3 regions of the Streptomyces sp. NBC_00400 genome follow, and region 1 is predicted to be linked to each of the others. Evidence: predicted binding sites of a transcription regulator. Region 1 holds the regulator's gene; each other region holds the start of a gene.
The links. The regulator HrcA, encoded in region 1, represses chaperone genes, less so after heat shock. The targets are predictions, from matches to a motif close to TTNGCACTCNGNNNNNCNGAGTGCNAA.
Positions count from the first base shown of each region.

Region 2: the regulator HrcA is predicted to act here: its motif matches at 1,508-1,534, upstream of groL (chaperonin GroEL).
Region 3: the regulator HrcA is predicted to act here: its motif matches at 1,753-1,779, upstream of OHS81_RS21385 (FmdB family zinc ribbon protein).

Region 1 covers NZ_CP107940.1:5,719,675-5,724,847, reverse strand. Annotated here, with positions in the region: gene OHS81_RS24965 (16S rRNA (uracil(1498)-N(3))-methyltransferase) at 89-832, opposite strand; gene OHS81_RS24960 (nitronate monooxygenase) at 829-1,917, opposite strand; gene dnaJ (molecular chaperone DnaJ) at 2,014-3,150, opposite strand; gene hrcA (heat-inducible transcriptional repressor HrcA) at 3,151-4,167, opposite strand; gene OHS81_RS24945 (MBL fold metallo-hydrolase) at 4,361-5,095, shown strand.
Region 2 covers NZ_CP107940.1:3,281,871-3,287,043, reverse strand. Annotated here, with positions in the region: gene thrC (threonine synthase) at 1-196, shown strand, start outside; gene OHS81_RS14365 (MoaD/ThiS family protein) at 319-597, shown strand; gene OHS81_RS14360 (cold-shock protein) at 1,021-1,224, shown strand; gene groL (chaperonin GroEL) at 1,662-3,287, shown strand; gene OHS81_RS14350 (VOC family protein) at 3,559-3,999, shown strand; gene OHS81_RS14345 (AAA family ATPase) at 4,093-4,638, shown strand; gene OHS81_RS14340 (hypothetical protein) at 4,662-4,976, opposite strand; gene OHS81_RS14335 (hypothetical protein) at 5,028-5,173, opposite strand, start outside.
Region 3 covers NZ_CP107940.1:4,878,246-4,883,418, forward strand. Annotated here, with positions in the region: gene OHS81_RS21380 (S-methyl-5'-thioadenosine phosphorylase) at 358-1,191, opposite strand; gene OHS81_RS21385 (FmdB family zinc ribbon protein) at 1,370-1,741, opposite strand; gene OHS81_RS21390 (MFS transporter) at 1,875-3,176, opposite strand; gene OHS81_RS21395 (potassium/proton antiporter) at 3,575-5,095, opposite strand.

The sequences.
Region 1 (5,173 bases):
CCCCGCCGGCCGGGCCGGTCCGCTCTGCCGGCCTCGTGCTCCGCCGGCCCCGCCCCGGGCCGGAAGACCGGCCCTGGAATGTGGCTCCCTAACTCCAGCGCCCCGTGCGCCCCAGCAGCAGCGCCGTGGCCGCGGTGCCCGCCGTGGACGTGCGCAGCACGGTCGTCCCCAGGCGGTAGGGCCTGGCGCCCGCCTCGGCGAAGAGGGTCAGCTCCTCCGGGGAGACCCCGCCTTCCGGCCCGACGACGAGCACGATCCGGCCCTCGGCGGGAAGTTCGGCGGTGGCGAGCGGGGAACTGCCCTCCTCGTGGAGGACGGCGGCGAAGTCGGCGTCGGCGAGCAGGGTGGCCACCTGCTTGGTCGTCAGCGGGTCCGCGACCTCGGGGAAGGTCAGCCGGCGCGACTGCTTGCCCGCCTCACGGGCCGTGGCACGCCATTTGCCCAGCGATTTGGCGGCCCGCTCGCCCTTCCACTGGGTGACGCAACGCGCCGCCGCCCAGGGCACGATGGCGTCCACACCGGTCTCGGTCATCGTCTCGACGGCCAGCTCGCCGCGGTCGCCCTTGGGGAGCGCCTGGACGACGGTGATGGTGGGGTCCGGCGACGCCTCGGTGCGCAGCTCGGCGACCGCGACGGTGAGCCGGTCCCTGCCCTCGACGGCGGCGACCGTGCCGTGTGCGCCGGTGCCGTGGCCGTCCGTCAGGACGACCTCCTCACCGGCCCGCAGCCGGCGCACCGACACCGCGTGCCGGCCCTCGGGACCGTCCAGGGTCAGCGTGCCGCCGGCCCGTATGTCCGCGAGCGAATCGACGAGGAACACCGGAGCGGTCATGCGGCACCGCCGGCGCCCGGGCGGCTCAACGCGGCGCGCGCCGCGTCCAGTTCGACCGCCAGTACGTCCACGAGCCGCCCGGCGGGCAGCTCCCGCGCCAGCCGGTGGCCCTGCCCCGCCCACAGGTTCATGCCCTGCGCGTCGCCCGCCTTGGCGGCGGCCTTGCGCACCGTGGAGGTGAGGTAGTGGACGGCGGGGTAGGCGGCCGGGGCGTACGGGCCGTGCTCGCGCAGGAAGCGGTTCACCAGTCCGCGGGCGGGCCGCCCGGAGAACGCCCGGGTCAACTCCGTATGCGTGAACAGCGGGTTGGTCAGCGCCTGCTTGTGCAGCGGGTTGGCGCCCGATTCGGGGGTGGCCAGGAAGGCGGTGCCCAGCTGCGCCATGCTCGCCCCGGCGGCCAGCACCGACGCGATCTGCGCCCCGCGCATCAGCCCGCCCGCGGCGATCACCGGGATCTGCACGGCCTCACGGACCTGGCCGAGCAGCGCCAGCAGCCCCAGCCCCGAGCCGGTCCCGTCCGCATGCGGATCGTCCCGGTGGGTGCCCTGGTGGCCGCCGGCCTCCACGCCCTGCACACACACCGCGTCGGCGCCCGACCACTGGGCGGCCTGCGCCTCGGCGGCGGTGGTGACCGTGACGACCGTGTACGTGCCGACCGCGGCGAAGGAGTCGAGGACGGCGCGCGAGGGGCAGCCGAAGGTGAAGGAGACCACCGGCACCGGATCGTCCCGCAGGATCGCGAGCTTGGCCTCGTAGCCGTCGTCGATGGGCCCGTCGGTGTCACCGAGCTCGGTCTCGTACCAGGCGGCCTCGCCCGCGAGTTGTTCGCGGTAGACCTCGACGACGGAGCCGTCGGCCAGCGAGGGCTGCGGCATGAAGAGGTTGACGCCGAAGGGCCGGTCGGTCAGCGACCGCAGCTGTTTGATCTCCTGGTACATGCCGTCGGCGGTTTTGTAGCCGGCGGCGAGGAAGCCGAGACCGCCGGCGCCGCAGACGGCGGCGGCCAGCTCCGGTCCGGAGCCGCCTCCCGCCATCGGGGCCTGCACGATCGGGTGGCGGCAGAGATCGGTCAGTGCGGTGGGCATGAGCACATCGTGTCACGCCCACCGCGCCGTTCCGAACCCGGGCCGAGGCCGCCGCGCCGCCGCGCGGAACGGCTGCGACCCCCGGCTCACCTGGGGCTATCGCCCGTTGAACGCATCCTTCAGACGCGAGAAGAGACCCTGCTGCCCCGGCTGGAACTGCCCCGTGGGCCGCTCCTCCCCGCGGAGCTTGGCCAGCCGCCGCAGCAGGTCTTCCTGGTCGGCGTCGAGCTTGGACGGCGTCATCACCTCGACGTGGACGATGAGATCGCCCCGGCCGCCGCCGCGCAGATGGGTCACGCCGCGCTGGTGCAGCGGAATCGACTGCCCGGACTGGGTACCGGGCCGGACATCGATCTCCTCCACCCCGTCCAGCGTCTCCAGCGGGCACTTCGTGCCCAGCGCAGCCGCCGTCATCGGGATGGTGACCGTGCAGTGCAGATCGTCGCCGCGCCGCTGGAAGACCGAATGCGCCACCTCGTGGATCTCCACATAGAGATCACCGGCGGGGCCGCCACCGGGGCCGACCTCGCCCTCGCCCGCGAGCTGGATGCGGGTGCCGTTGTCGACACCGGCCGGGATCTTGACGGTGAGCGTGCGGCGCGAGCGGATCCGGCCGTCGCCGGCGCACTCGTGGCACGGCGTCGGCACGACCGTGCCGAAGCCCTGGCACTGCGGGCACGGCCTGGAGGTCATGACCTGGCCGAGGAAGGACCGGGTGACCTGGGAGACCTCACCGCGGCCGCGGCACATGTCGCAGGTCTGCGCCGAGGTGCCGGGAGCCGCGCCCTCACCGCTGCAGGTCGTACAGACGACGGCGGTGTCGACCTGGATGTCCTTGGTGGTGCCGAAGGCGGCTTCGTTCAGCTCGATATCGAGCCGGATCATGGCGTCCTGGCCACGGCGGGTGCGCGAGCGCGGTCCGCGCTGCGACGCGGTGCCGAAGAAGGCGTCCATGATGTCGGAGAAGTTGCCGAAGCCCGCGCCGAAGCCGCCCGCGCCCTGGCCGCCGCCGGCCTGCGAGAGGGGGTCCCCGCCGAGGTCGTAGACCTGCTTCTTCTGCGGGTCCGACAGCACCTCGTAAGCGGCGTTGATCTCCTTGAACCGCTCCTGGGTCTTCGGATCCGGGTTCACGTCCGGGTGCAGCTCGCGCGCCAGCCGGCGGAAGGCCTTCTTGATCTGGTCCTGCGAGGCGTCGCGGCCGATGCCGAGGACCGAGTAGTAATCCGTGGCCACTTACGACTCCGCGAGGATTTGTCCGACGTAACGTGCCACTGCGCGTACCGCTCCCATCGTTCCGGGGTAGTCCATGCGGGTCGGTCCGACCACGCCGAGTTTGGCGACTGCCTCGTCGCCCGAACCGTAGCCGACCGTGACGACCGATGTGGACGCCAGGCCTTCATGGGCATTCTCATGCCCGATGCGTACGGTCATGCCCGAGTCCTTGGCCTCCCCGAGCAGCTTGAGCATCACCACATGCTCCTCAAGGGCCTCCAGCACCGGCCGGATGGTCAGGGGGAAATCGTGCCCGAAGCGCGTGAGATTGGCGGTGCCGCCGATCATCAGCCGCTCTTCGGTCTCTTCCACCAGAGTTTCCAGCAACACCGACAGCACTGTCGAGACCGTGCCGCGGTCGTCCTGCTCGAAGGACTCCGGAAGATCCTGCACCAACTGCGGCACATCCGCGAACCGGCGGCCGACGACCCGGCTGTTGAGCCGGGCCCGCAGATCCGCCAGGGAGGTCTCGCCGAACGGTGCCTGGCAGTCGATGAGCCGCTGCTCGACCCGGCCGGTGTCCGTGATCAGTACGAGCATCAGCCGGGCCGGGGCCAGGGCCAGCAGCTCGACGTGCCGGACCGTGGACCGGGTCAGGGACGGATACTGCACGACCGCGACCTGCCGGGTCAGCTGCGCCAGCAGCCGGACCGTACGGCCCACCACGTCGTCGAGGTCGACGGCGCCGTCCAGGAAATTCTGGATCGCCCGCCGCTCCGGGCTGGACAGCGGCTTGACGCCGGCCAGCTTGTCGACGAACAGGCGGTAGCCCTTGTCGGTCGGGATCCGCCCGGCGCTGGTGTGCGGCTGGGCGATGAACCCCTCGTCCTCCAGGGCCGCCATGTCGTTGCGGACGGTGGCCGGGGAGACCCCGAGCCGGTGGCGTTCGGTGAGCGCCTTGGAGCCGACCGGCTCCTCCGTCCCGACATAGTCCTGGACGATGGCGCGCAGCACCTCCAGCCTGCGTTCACTGAGCATCCCGCGCACCTCCACTCCGGCCGTCCGCCGCTTCGTTTCTCCTGGCACTCACACGGGCCGAGTGCCAGACCTTGAGCCAGTGTACGGCCGGGTAGCACGGGCGCGGCAAGGGCGGGCGCGCGGAGTACCGCCCGATGACCGTGTTCGGCCGATCTGTCGGACAACGCTATCGCGATGGCGCTAGCGTCTCGGTATGCGCACTGCTTGGGAAGAGGCCGGTTGGGAACGACTCGGTGACGGTGTCGCCAGGCGCCGGATGCCGGGCTGGGACGAGACGATCGGGGTGATCGCGGGGAGCACCGGAGTCATGATCGTCGATACCGGTGCGACCCTGCGCGACGGTGCGGATCTGCGCCGGACGATCCGCGGTGTGCTGGGCCGGGAAGTGACGCATATCGCGCTCACCCACCCCCACTTCGATCATGTGCTGGGCACGGCCGCCTTCGCGGGCGTCGAGGTGTTCGGCGCGGCCGGCCTGGGCGAGCTGCTGCGCCGCGGCAAGGACGAGCTGCGGCACGACGCGATCAGGCAGGGCGTCGCGCGGGACGCCGCCGCGGAGGCCGCCGATCTGCTCGTCGCCCCGCACCACCATGTGCACGGCCAGCTGACCGTCGAGCTGGGCGACCGGCAGGTGCTGCTCGCCAATGTCGGCCCCGGGCACACCGCCCACGATCTGGCCGTCCTGGTACCGGGCCGGGGCGGGGAGGCGGAGATCGTCTTCTGCGGCGATCTGGTCGAGGAGTCCGGTGAGCCCCAGGCGGGCCCCGACGCCCTGCCCCGGCAGTGGCCCGGCGCGCTGGACCGGCTGCTGGCCCTCGGCGGCGAGGACGCGCAGTACGTTCCCGGCCATGGCGCCGTGGTGGACGCCCGCTTCGTCCGTGCCCAACGCGACGCCCTGGCGGCCCGCTTCGGCGTCGCGCCTTCTTGACCACTGCCCGCTGACACTCCGCCCCTTTCCCGCCTCCACACCGCTGCTCCCAGGCTCCACACCACCCGCCCGCCCTCC
Region 2 (5,173 bases), 2.4 Mb from region 1:
GACCGCGGGCGGGGTGACCGTCGGCGTGACCAAGAAGCTGATCGAGGACGGTGTGCTCGACCCGTCCCTGACGACCGTCGTCCTGAACACCGGTGACGGCCTCAAGACGCTGGACGCGGTCGCCCCGACCTCCGGGCCCACGGCCACGATCCGTCCGGACCTGGACGCGTTCCGCGCGGCCGGCCTGGCCGGCTGAGGCCGCCGGCCCCGTCCGCGCACGGGGCCGCGCCACCTCCGCCGCGAGGCTGCCGGCCCGTCCGCCACGAGGCCGGCCACCGTCCCCGAACTCGTACTCCGCAATACCCGGAAGGCAGAACCATGAGCGTGAAGGTCCGCATCCCCACCATCCTCCGCACGTACACCGGCGGCCAGGCCGAGGTCGCCGCCGAGGGCGCGACCCTCTCCGAGGTGATCGCCGACCTGGAGCAGAACCACCAGGGCATCGCCGCCCGTGTGCTCGACGACGCCGGCAAGCTGCGCCGCTTCGTGAACGTCTACGTCAACGACGACGATGTGCGCTTCGAGCAGGGCCTTGAGACGCCGACCCCGGACGGTGCGGGCGTCTCGATCATTCCGGCGGTCGCCGGAGGCTGCTGATTTGCGCCAATTCTTGGCCTGCTTGACCGGAATTGCCCCGTCCGCCAGAAAGCGGACGGGGCAATTCCATGTTGTGAAAGGAGATACCATTGGGGTGATACCCCTCCGCTATAGCGCGCGCGTGTGCCGAACGCATATGAGATCGCGGTCAGTTGTGCCCAAAGTGTGGGCAACATTTGTCGCTTAGGTGAGCTATGCCCGGCCCGACTTGCCCGGGAGAACCGGGATTTCGCCGCATATAGCCGATTCTCCGGCCCCAGATTTCTCGTCCGATTGACCTGTTGCGCTGGGCATCTGTGCAGATACATTCAGCGGCGGTCGACGCGTTCCGGCGCACACCCCACAGGGCTTTCATGGGGTGAGGTCTGACCCGGGTCCGCGGAGTGCGGTCCTGCGCAAGGGCCAGTAATAGGGGAGTTAGGCATGGCTCAGGGCACCGTCAAGTGGTTCAACGCGGAGAAGGGGTACGGCTTCATCGCGGTCGACGGTGGTGCGGATGTTTTCGTCCACTACAGCGCGATCCAGATGGACGGTTACCGCACCCTTGAGGAGGGTCAGCGGGTCGAGTTCGAGATCTCGCAGGGCCAGAAGGGACCGCAGGCGGACATGGTCCGGGTGGCCGGCTGAGGCGCCGACCGACTGCTGCGTAGTGAAGGCCCGTACCCCTGAGGGGTGCGGGCCTTCTGCTGTCTGTTTGTTCATTGTTCATTGTTCGCCGGCGGTCGGCGGCTGTCCGCTGTTGGCGGACAGTGGGCAGCGGACGGTGGGCGGGGTGGCGGACGGCCGGGCAGGTGGGCGGCCCCGGGGGCCTGCGCTCACCCGTCACCCACCCGCCACTCGGGCGCCACCCCGATGGGAGGCATCTTCGAAGCCGCCTTGCACTCAAGGGGTGCGAGTGCTAATCATTGCGTTAGCACTCTCCCAGTGAGAGTGACAAAGAAGGACCGGGTCGGTGAGGCCCGTAGGCCGGGTGGGGCAAGGAACCACGCAGGTCTGCAGGTCGTCCGTCGCGGGCGCCAGCCAGGTCCGGAGCAATCCACCCCAGTCCGGGAGGACCACTTCACATGGCCAAGATCATCGCGTTCGACGAGGAGGCACGGCGCGGTCTCGAGCGCGGGATGAACCAGCTCGCCGACGCCGTCAAGGTCACCCTCGGCCCCAAGGGCCGCAACGTCGTCCTCGAGAAGAAGTGGGGCGCCCCCACGATCACCAACGATGGTGTATCCATCGCCAAGGAGATCGAGCTCGAGGACCCGTACGAGAAGATCGGCGCCGAGCTGGTCAAGGAGGTCGCGAAGAAGACGGACGACGTCGCCGGTGACGGCACGACGACCGCGACCGTCCTGGCCCAGGCTCTGGTCCGCGAGGGCCTGCGCAACGTCGCCGCCGGCGCCAACCCGATGGCCCTCAAGCGCGGCATCGAGCGTGCCGTCGAGGCCGTCTCCGCCGCCCTGCTGGAGCAGGCCAAGGACGTGGAGACCAAGGAGCAGATCGCTTCGACCGCCTCCATCTCCGCCGCTGACACCCAGATCGGCGAGCTGATCGCCGAGGCCATGGACAAGGTCGGCAAGGAAGGCGTCATCACCGTCGAGGAGTCCCAGACCTTCGGTCTGGAGCTGGAACTCACCGAGGGTATGCGCTTCGACAAGGGCTACATCTCGGCGTACTTCGCGACCGACATGGAGCGCATGGAAGCCGCGCTCGACGACCCGTACATCCTGATCGTCAACTCGAAGATCAGCAACGTGAAGGACCTGCTCCCGCTCCTGGAGAAGGTCATGCAGTCGGGCAAGCCGCTGCTGATCATCGCCGAGGACGTCGAGGGCGAGGCCCTGTCGACCCTGGTCGTCAACAAGATCCGTGGCACCTTCAAGTCCGTCGCCGTCAAGGCCCCGGGCTTCGGTGACCGCCGCAAGGCCATGCTCGGCGACATCGCCATCCTCACCGGTGGCACCGTCATCTCCGAGGAGGTCGGCCTCAAGCTGGAGAACGCCGGTCTCGAACTGCTCGGCCGCGCCCGCAAGGTCGTCATCACCAAGGACGAGACCACCATCGTCGACGGTGCCGGTGACAGCGAGCAGGTCCAGGGCCGGGTCAACCAGATCCGCGCCGAGATCGAGAACAGCGACTCGGACTACGACCGCGAGAAGCTCCAGGAGCGTCTGGCGAAGCTGGCCGGCGGCGTGGCCGTCATCAAGGCCGGTGCCGCCACCGAGGTCGAGCTCAAGGAGCGCAAGCACCGCATCGAGGACGCCGTTCGCAACGCGAAGGCGGCCGTCGAAGAGGGCATCGTCGCCGGCGGTGGCGTGGCCCTGCTCCAGGCCTCCTCGGTCTTCGAGAAGCTGGACCTCGACGGTGACGAGGCCACCGGCGCCAACGCCGTGAAGCTCGCGCTGGAGGCCCCGCTGAAGCAGATCTCCGTCAACGGCGGCCTTGAGGGCGGCGTTGTGGTGGAGAAGGTGCGCAACCTGCCCGTGGGTCACGGCCTCAACGCCGCGACCGGCGACTACGTCGACATGATCGCCGAAGGCATCATCGACCCGGCCAAGGTCACGCGCTCCGCGCTGCAGAACGCCGCCTCCATCGCGGCGCTGTTCCTCACCACCGAGGCCGTCATCGCCGACAAGCCGGAGAAGGCCGCTGCCGGCGGCGCTCCGGGCGGCATGCCGGGCGGTGACATGGACTTCTGATCCCTCGCGGATCAGACGCTGGTCCTCCCGGACCACACGTCCAGACGTACGTCGGGGCGGCACCCTCCTCCCAGGGGGTGCCGCCCCGGCGGCGTTTTCGGGGATCGCCCGGCGTCCTCTGCGGCTAGGTGCTGGCGCAAGGTGAAGCGCGGCAACATCGACACTTCCGGCTGTCGAGAATGCGGCGCCGGCTCCGTCCCAGGGGTACCAATGGCCAGACCGGACTGCGTGACGAACCAGACCGGACTGTGTGACGGAAAAGGAGCACCCCGTGGCGATTCAGCGGATGGACAACGTAGGCATCGTCGTCGACGACCTGGAGGCGGCCATCGCCTTCTTCACCGAGCTCGGCATGGAGCTGGAAGGCGAAGCGCAGATCGAGGGAGTCTGCGCAGACCAAATGGTCGGCCTCGACGGGGTCCGCAGCGCCATCGCGATGATGCGCACCCCGGACGGCCACGGCAAGCTGGAGCTGACGAAGTTTCACGCCCCCGCGGCGATCACTTCCGGACCGCCCAACCCGCCACCCCACACCCTGGGCCTGCACCGTGTCATGTTCGCCGTCGACGACATCGACGACACGATCACCCGCCTGCGCCGCCATGGCGCCGAACTCCTCGGCGAGGTCGCGCAGTACGAGAACAGCTACCGACTCTGCAACCTCCGCGGCCCCTCGGGAATCATCGTCGCTCTGGCCGAACGGATCGGCTAGGGACCGTCCCCCTGAACCGCGCACAATTGGTTCGCGCGGTTCGACTGCTCGGTGGCAGAGTGCGGGGGCAGGGGGCAGGGGCAGGGGGCAGTGATGGATCAGGCAGAGGTATTGCTCATCGGAGGGCGCGCCGGCGTCGGCAAGACCACGGTGGGGTGGGAGGTCTCGGCGCGTCTGCGTGCTGTGAGGGTGGCGCACTGCGTGATCGAGGGTGACTTCATGGGGCAGGTCCATCCGGCTCCGGAGGGGGACCCCTGCCGCAGGAAGATCGCCGAGCGCAATCTGACGGCGCTCTGGTCGAACTACGCCGAGCTCGGGTACCGCCGTTTGATCTACACCAACACGGTGAGCGTTCTGGCCGAGAACGAGGGCATGTTCCGCCGTGCCATGGGTGCGCATGTCAGGATCGTGCGAGTGGTGCTGACCGCGTCCGATGCCACCGCTCGTGAGCGGCTGACCGGTCGGGAACTGGGCTCGGAGCTGGAGCATGAGTTGGCGGGCAGCGCCCGCAAGGCGCGGATTCTGGATGCGCAGATGCCCTTGGACACGATGCGCGTGACGACCGACGGACGTGCCGTGGTCGACATAGCGCGCGAAGTGGTGGGCGCGACCAACTGGCTACCGAGCGCTTGCGGGTAGGTTCCTCGCCCTCGGTCCTGTCGTCAGCCCGCGGGCTCCTGCTGTCGGCGGCGGACGATGAGGCAGCCCGCGAGGCACAAGGCCCCCGCCAGGGCCAGCATCACGGCGCCGCAGAGGGTGGCCGGTGCGGGCGGGGTGTCGCGGTCGAGGGTGCTTTCGAAGACGGCCTGGATCACGACATTGCCGTGCGGCGCGGAGCCGTGCGTCCCGGGCAGCGGTGGGAACGGGGGCGGTGTCTCACCCCACAGGATCAGTGCCACCCCGCCGGCGGCCAGTACGAGAACCGTGAGGGCCACGATCAGTCTGGCGCGCCAGGGGCGCCGTAATCGGATCAGCATGGCCCCGACCCTACTGACTGCTACTGACAGCCGCGCCACGATGCGGCAGGATCACGGTCGGCCGGCGGCGGCTCCACTGCGGCTGGGTGCCGGTGGCCGTGCGACCGCACGCAAATGCTCCACTTGGGCGCGGACTTGGGAGGCCGTCGCCTCCGCGGCACGACGCCGCCGGTCGTCCGGTGGGGCCTCGCCCCGGC
Region 3 (5,173 bases), 840 kb from region 1:
CGCCCGCCCGTACGGGAGCGAAGTGCGGCACGTCACACGGCGGGGGAGTGGGGAGCGGAGGGGAGAGAAGGGCGGGGTCGGCCCGGGGAGGGAAAGGCCGAGGGGAGCACGGAGGGAGAGGAGCGGAAGGGGCATGGGGCATGGTGGGCACCGCCTGAGGTGAGAGGGCCGGAGGGACCGGGCTCACCACCGTGCCGGAATCCGCTCCCGTCCGCTCCGGGCTGTGGACGACCCGGCGCCTGTGGACAACCCGGCCACCCGCAAGGGGGAGGCCGGGCAGTCCGCAGAAGCCGTAACGGCAGGTCCAAGGGCGCCACGGCAGGCAGGTCCGAGGAGGTTGCGGCGGTTCCGAGGCCGTTACGGCAGGTCGATGCCCAGGTCCCAGCCGGTGTGGACCTCGGTGCACAGGCAGGCGCGGGCGGAGGTGTCCGGGAGGGCGGCGACCGCGTCGAACAGGACCTCCCGCAGTCGGCCCACGTTCTCGGCGAACACCCGGAAGACTTCCTCGTGGGAGACGCCGTCGCCGGTCTCCGTGCCCGCGTCCAGGTCGGTGACCAGCGCCAAGGAGGTGTAGCACAGGCTCAGTTCGCGGGCCAGGACGGCTTCGGGGTGGCCGGTCATGCCGACCACCGACCAGCCCTGGGCGGCATGCCAGCGCGATTCGGCGCGGGTCGAGAAGCGGGGGCCTTCGATCACGACCAGGGTGCCGCCGTCGACCGGCTCCCAGTCCCGGCCGCGGGCCGCCTTGAGGGCGGCCTGCCGCCCCGTGGGGCAGTACGGGTCCGCGAAGGTCAGGTGGACGACATTGGGGATCTGCCCGTCGGGAAGCGGCTCGCCGTCGAAGTAGGTCTGGGGGCGGGCCTTGGTGCGGTCGACGAGCTGGTCGGGGAGCAGGAGTGTGCCGGGGCCGTATTCGGGGCGCAGACCGCCGACCGCGCACGGGGCGAGGACCTGGCGCACACCGAGCGAGCGCAGGGCCCAGAGGTTGGCGCGGTAGTTGATGCGGTGCGGCGGAAGGTGGTGGCCGCGGCCGTGCCGGGGGAGGAATGCGACCCGGCGGCCGGCGATCTCCCCCAGGAACAGCGAGTCGCTGGGCCGTCCGTAGGGGGTGTCCACCGTGACCTCGGTCACGTCGTCGAGGAAGGAGTAGAAACCCGATCCGCCGATTACGCCAATCTCCGCGTCAGCCATGCCGGTCACACTATCGGGGGTACGGCCGCCGGGGTGGGCGGGTGCCGGAGGCGAAAGGAAGCCGTAAGGCGGAGGACGGCATGAGGGGCATGGGGAGGCGGAGCGAGCCGTCAGGTGACGCGTGGCGTAAAGCGACGGGCCCCGCCGTCGGTGACGGCGGGGCCCGGAGAGCTGTGGGTCAGGCTGCGGAGCTGGCGCCCGAGGTGCTGCCGGACGACGACGCGGCAGCCGGGGCCTGGGACTTGCTGTCCGAGCCGCCGGACGAAGAGCTCGAAGAAGAGCTCGACGAGGAGTCGGAGGAGCCCGACGAGTCCGACGAGGACGTGCTGCCCGACGCGGAGGCGTTCTTCCCGGGGCTGCTGCTGGACGACGAGCCGCGGCTGTCGTTGCGGTAGAAGCCGGAGCCCTTGAAGACGATGCCGACCGCGGAGAACACCTTCTTGAGGCGTCCCTGGCAACCGGGGCACTCGGTGAGCGAGTCGTCGGTGAACTTCTGCACCGCCTCGAGGCCCTCGCCGCACTCGGTGCACTGGTACTGGTACGTCGGCACTTGTCTTCCTCCTGGCACTCTCACTCGATGAGTGCTAACGACGCTCCATATTGCAGTATTCCCGCCCGTCAGTCCACCGTGGCCGCCGTACGGTGACCGACTCCACGTTCCGTCAGGCTTCCGTCAGGGGCCGTCAGACGCGCGCCAGCTCTCGTTCCCGGTCGTCGGAAACGGCTGTGACCTGTGCGTTCGCACCGGATGCGGGGGTGCAGGCGGCCTCGGCCGACGAGCGGGGCAGCAGATGGGCGCGGAGCGTCAGCAGCACCGTGAGGGCCAGTGCCGTACCGGCCAGCGGCACCAGGAATCCGGTGCTCGGCCCGAAGCCGTCCGCGAGCTGTCCCGCGGAGGTGGCCGCAGCCGCCTGGCCCAGTGCGACCGCGCCGGTCAGCCAGGTGAAGGCCTCGGTCCGGGCGGCGGCCGGCACCAGCGACTCGACCAGCGTGTAGCCGGTGATCAGAGCCGGTGCGATGCACAGGCCGACGACCAGGCCGACCGCGCCGAGCAGCGGCAGTGCGGTCACCGCCCACAACGGGGTGGTGGCCAGCGCCAGCAGCCCGTAGGCGACCAGCAGCCGGCGCCGCGGGCCGACCTTCCAGGTGATGGCCCCACAGGCGATACCGGCGAGCATGTTGCCGCCCGCGAAGATCCCGTAGAGCACGCCGTTGATGCCGGGCTGGCCGATGTGCTGGGTGAACGCGGTCAGCGAGACCTGCATCCCGCCGAAGACGGCGCCGATGCCGAGGAACGCCACGATCAGGACGCGTACGCCGGGCACCGACAGCGCCGAGACGCGCGGCAGGTCGCCGGCCTGCGGGCGGTGCACCGGGGGCTGGCTGCGCCGCTGGGAGGCGAACAGCAGCCCGCCGGCCAGCGTCAGCGCGGCCTCGGCGACCAGACCGGCCGCCGGGTGGATACCGGTGCACAGCGCGGTCGCCAGCACCGGGCCGACGACGAAGGTGAACTCGTCGGTCACCGACTCGAAGGCGGCGGCGGTCGGCATCAGCGGGCTGCCGCCGAGCCGGGAGGCCCAGCGGGCCCGCACCATCGGGCCGACCTGCGGTGTCGAGGCGCCCGTGGGGACGGCCACCGCGATCAGCGCCCACAGGGGGGCGTGGGCGAGCGCGAGGGTGATCAGTGCGGCGACGCCGGCGACATGCACCAGTACGCCGGGGACCAGCACCGCGCGCTGGCCGAAGCGGTCGGCGAGCTTGCCGCTCTGCGGGGCGAACAGGGCCATGGACACACCGGTGGCGGCGGACACCGCGCCTGCGGTGCCGTACGAGCCGGTGGTCGATTCGACGAGCAGCACGATGCCGATCGTCAGCATGGCGAAGGGCTGCCGGGCCAGAAAGCCGGGCAGCAGGAATGTCCATGCACCAGGGGTGCGGAGCAGTGGTCCGTATCCGGAACGGGAATCCTTGACCGCGGATGCCACGGCCGGGCCTTTCTGCCGCCTGGTAGCGCGCCACCCGCGAGGTCGTCACGGGTACGCGCCGAGAGCTGTCCTCTCGCGCAGGACCGAGTGATACCGCGTGGTCCGCACCGAGAGGGTGGCTGCGTGTGGCAGGAGGACCGCGGCCGCCGAGCGGTCGCGCCAGCTCTGCATCAGGCAGAGTTGGTTCGTCGATGTTGCCTTTTCATACTACAGGCCGTCGCCCGTGAAGCCCTGGCATTGGCCTGGGCTTCAGGTGAATTTCCTTGGGATCCGTGGAGATCTGCAGCACATTTCCCGCACTCCGGGGGCCCGCACTCCGGCGCCCGCACTCCGGGAGCCCCCGGGGCTCGTATCCCAGAGGGCCACCCCCGGGCCCCCGCCCTGCGCCCGTCCGGACCTCAGCGGTGATGGTGCCCCCGCCGCTCCGTGGGCCCGCCCGTCCCCAGCCAGCCGGCCAGCTTGCCGCCCTGGGAGACCGCCTGCAGCCGCCGTTCGGCCGCGTCGCGCACCGGGTCGGTGGCGACCACCAGCAGCTCGTCGCCGCGCCGCAGCACCGTCGAGGGCGACGGCACGAAGCTGGAGCCGTCCCGGACGACGAGGGTGACCGCGGCGCCCGCGGGCATCCGCAGCTCACCGACCTCGACGCCGTGCATACGGGACGCCGGGCCGATGGAGGTGGACAGCAGATGGCCGCGCAGCCGTTCCAGGGGGGCGGACTCGATGCCCAGGTCGGCGGCCTCCTCGTCGTCGCCCAGCTGCAGCCGCTTGGCGAGCCAGGGCAGCGTCGGCCCCTGGATCAGGGTGTAGACGACGACCAGGACGAAGACGATGTTGAAGACCCGGTCGCTGCCGGGAACATCGCTCACCATCGGGATCGTGGCCAGCACGATCGGCACCGCGCCGCGCAGTCCGGCCCACGACAGCAGGGTCTTCTCCGGCCAGGGCACCCGGAACGGCAGCAGCGCCACAAAGACGGACATCGGCCTGGCCACGAGTGTGAGGATCATGCCGATCAGCAGCGCGGGCACGAAGTCGTCCAGCAGGTTGTGCGGGGTGACCAGCAGGCCGAGCAGCACGAACATCCCGATCTGGCCGATCCAGCCGAGGCCTTCGGCGAAGCCGCGGGTGGCCGGGGCGTGCGGCAGCTTGGCGTTGCCGAGGACCACCGCGGCCAGATAGACGGCGAGGAAGCCCGAGCCGTGCGCCAGCGCGCCGGCCGCGTAGGCGGAGACCGCGATGGCCATGACCGCGATCGGGTACAGGCCGGACGCGGGCAGTGCGACGTGCCGCAGGCCGTATGCGCCGAGCCAGCCGATGGCCAGTCCGAGCGCGGCGCCGATCGCCAGTTCCAGGGCGATCTCGCCGAGCAGGAGGTACCAGTGTTCGACCGGCCCCGCGGTGGAGAAGGCGACGACGAGGATGACCACGGGGGCGTCGTTGAGGCCGGATTCGGCTTCGAGCACCCCGGTCAGGCGGGCCGGCAGCGGCACGCTGCGCAGTACGGAGAAGACGGCCGCGGCATCCGTGGACGAGACCACGGCGCCGATCAGCAGCGCCTGCCGCCAGTCGAGCCCGGCCAGGTAGTGCGCTCCGGCGGCGGTGACCCCCACGCTCACCGCGACGCCGACCGTCGACAGCGACACCGCCCGGGGCAGCGCCGGCTTGATCTCTTTCCACTTGGTGCCCAGACCGCCCTCGGCGAGGATCACGACCAGCGCGGTATAGCCGAGGAGTTGGGTCAGCTCGGCATTGTCGAAGACGACACCGCCCAGGCCGTCCTGGCCTATGGCGATGCCTATCCCCAGATAGATGAGCAGGCTGGGGAGCCCGCTGCGCGAGGAGAGCCGTACCGCGGCAACCGCGATGAGCAGTACGAGCGAGCAGAACAGCAGGAGTTCGTTGAGGTGGTCGACAGACAGGAGCTGGTCCTTCCTCGCACGGGTTCCGGAGGGGTCTTTCCTTACCGTATCTAGTTACTGAGGCTAACAATTTACCAT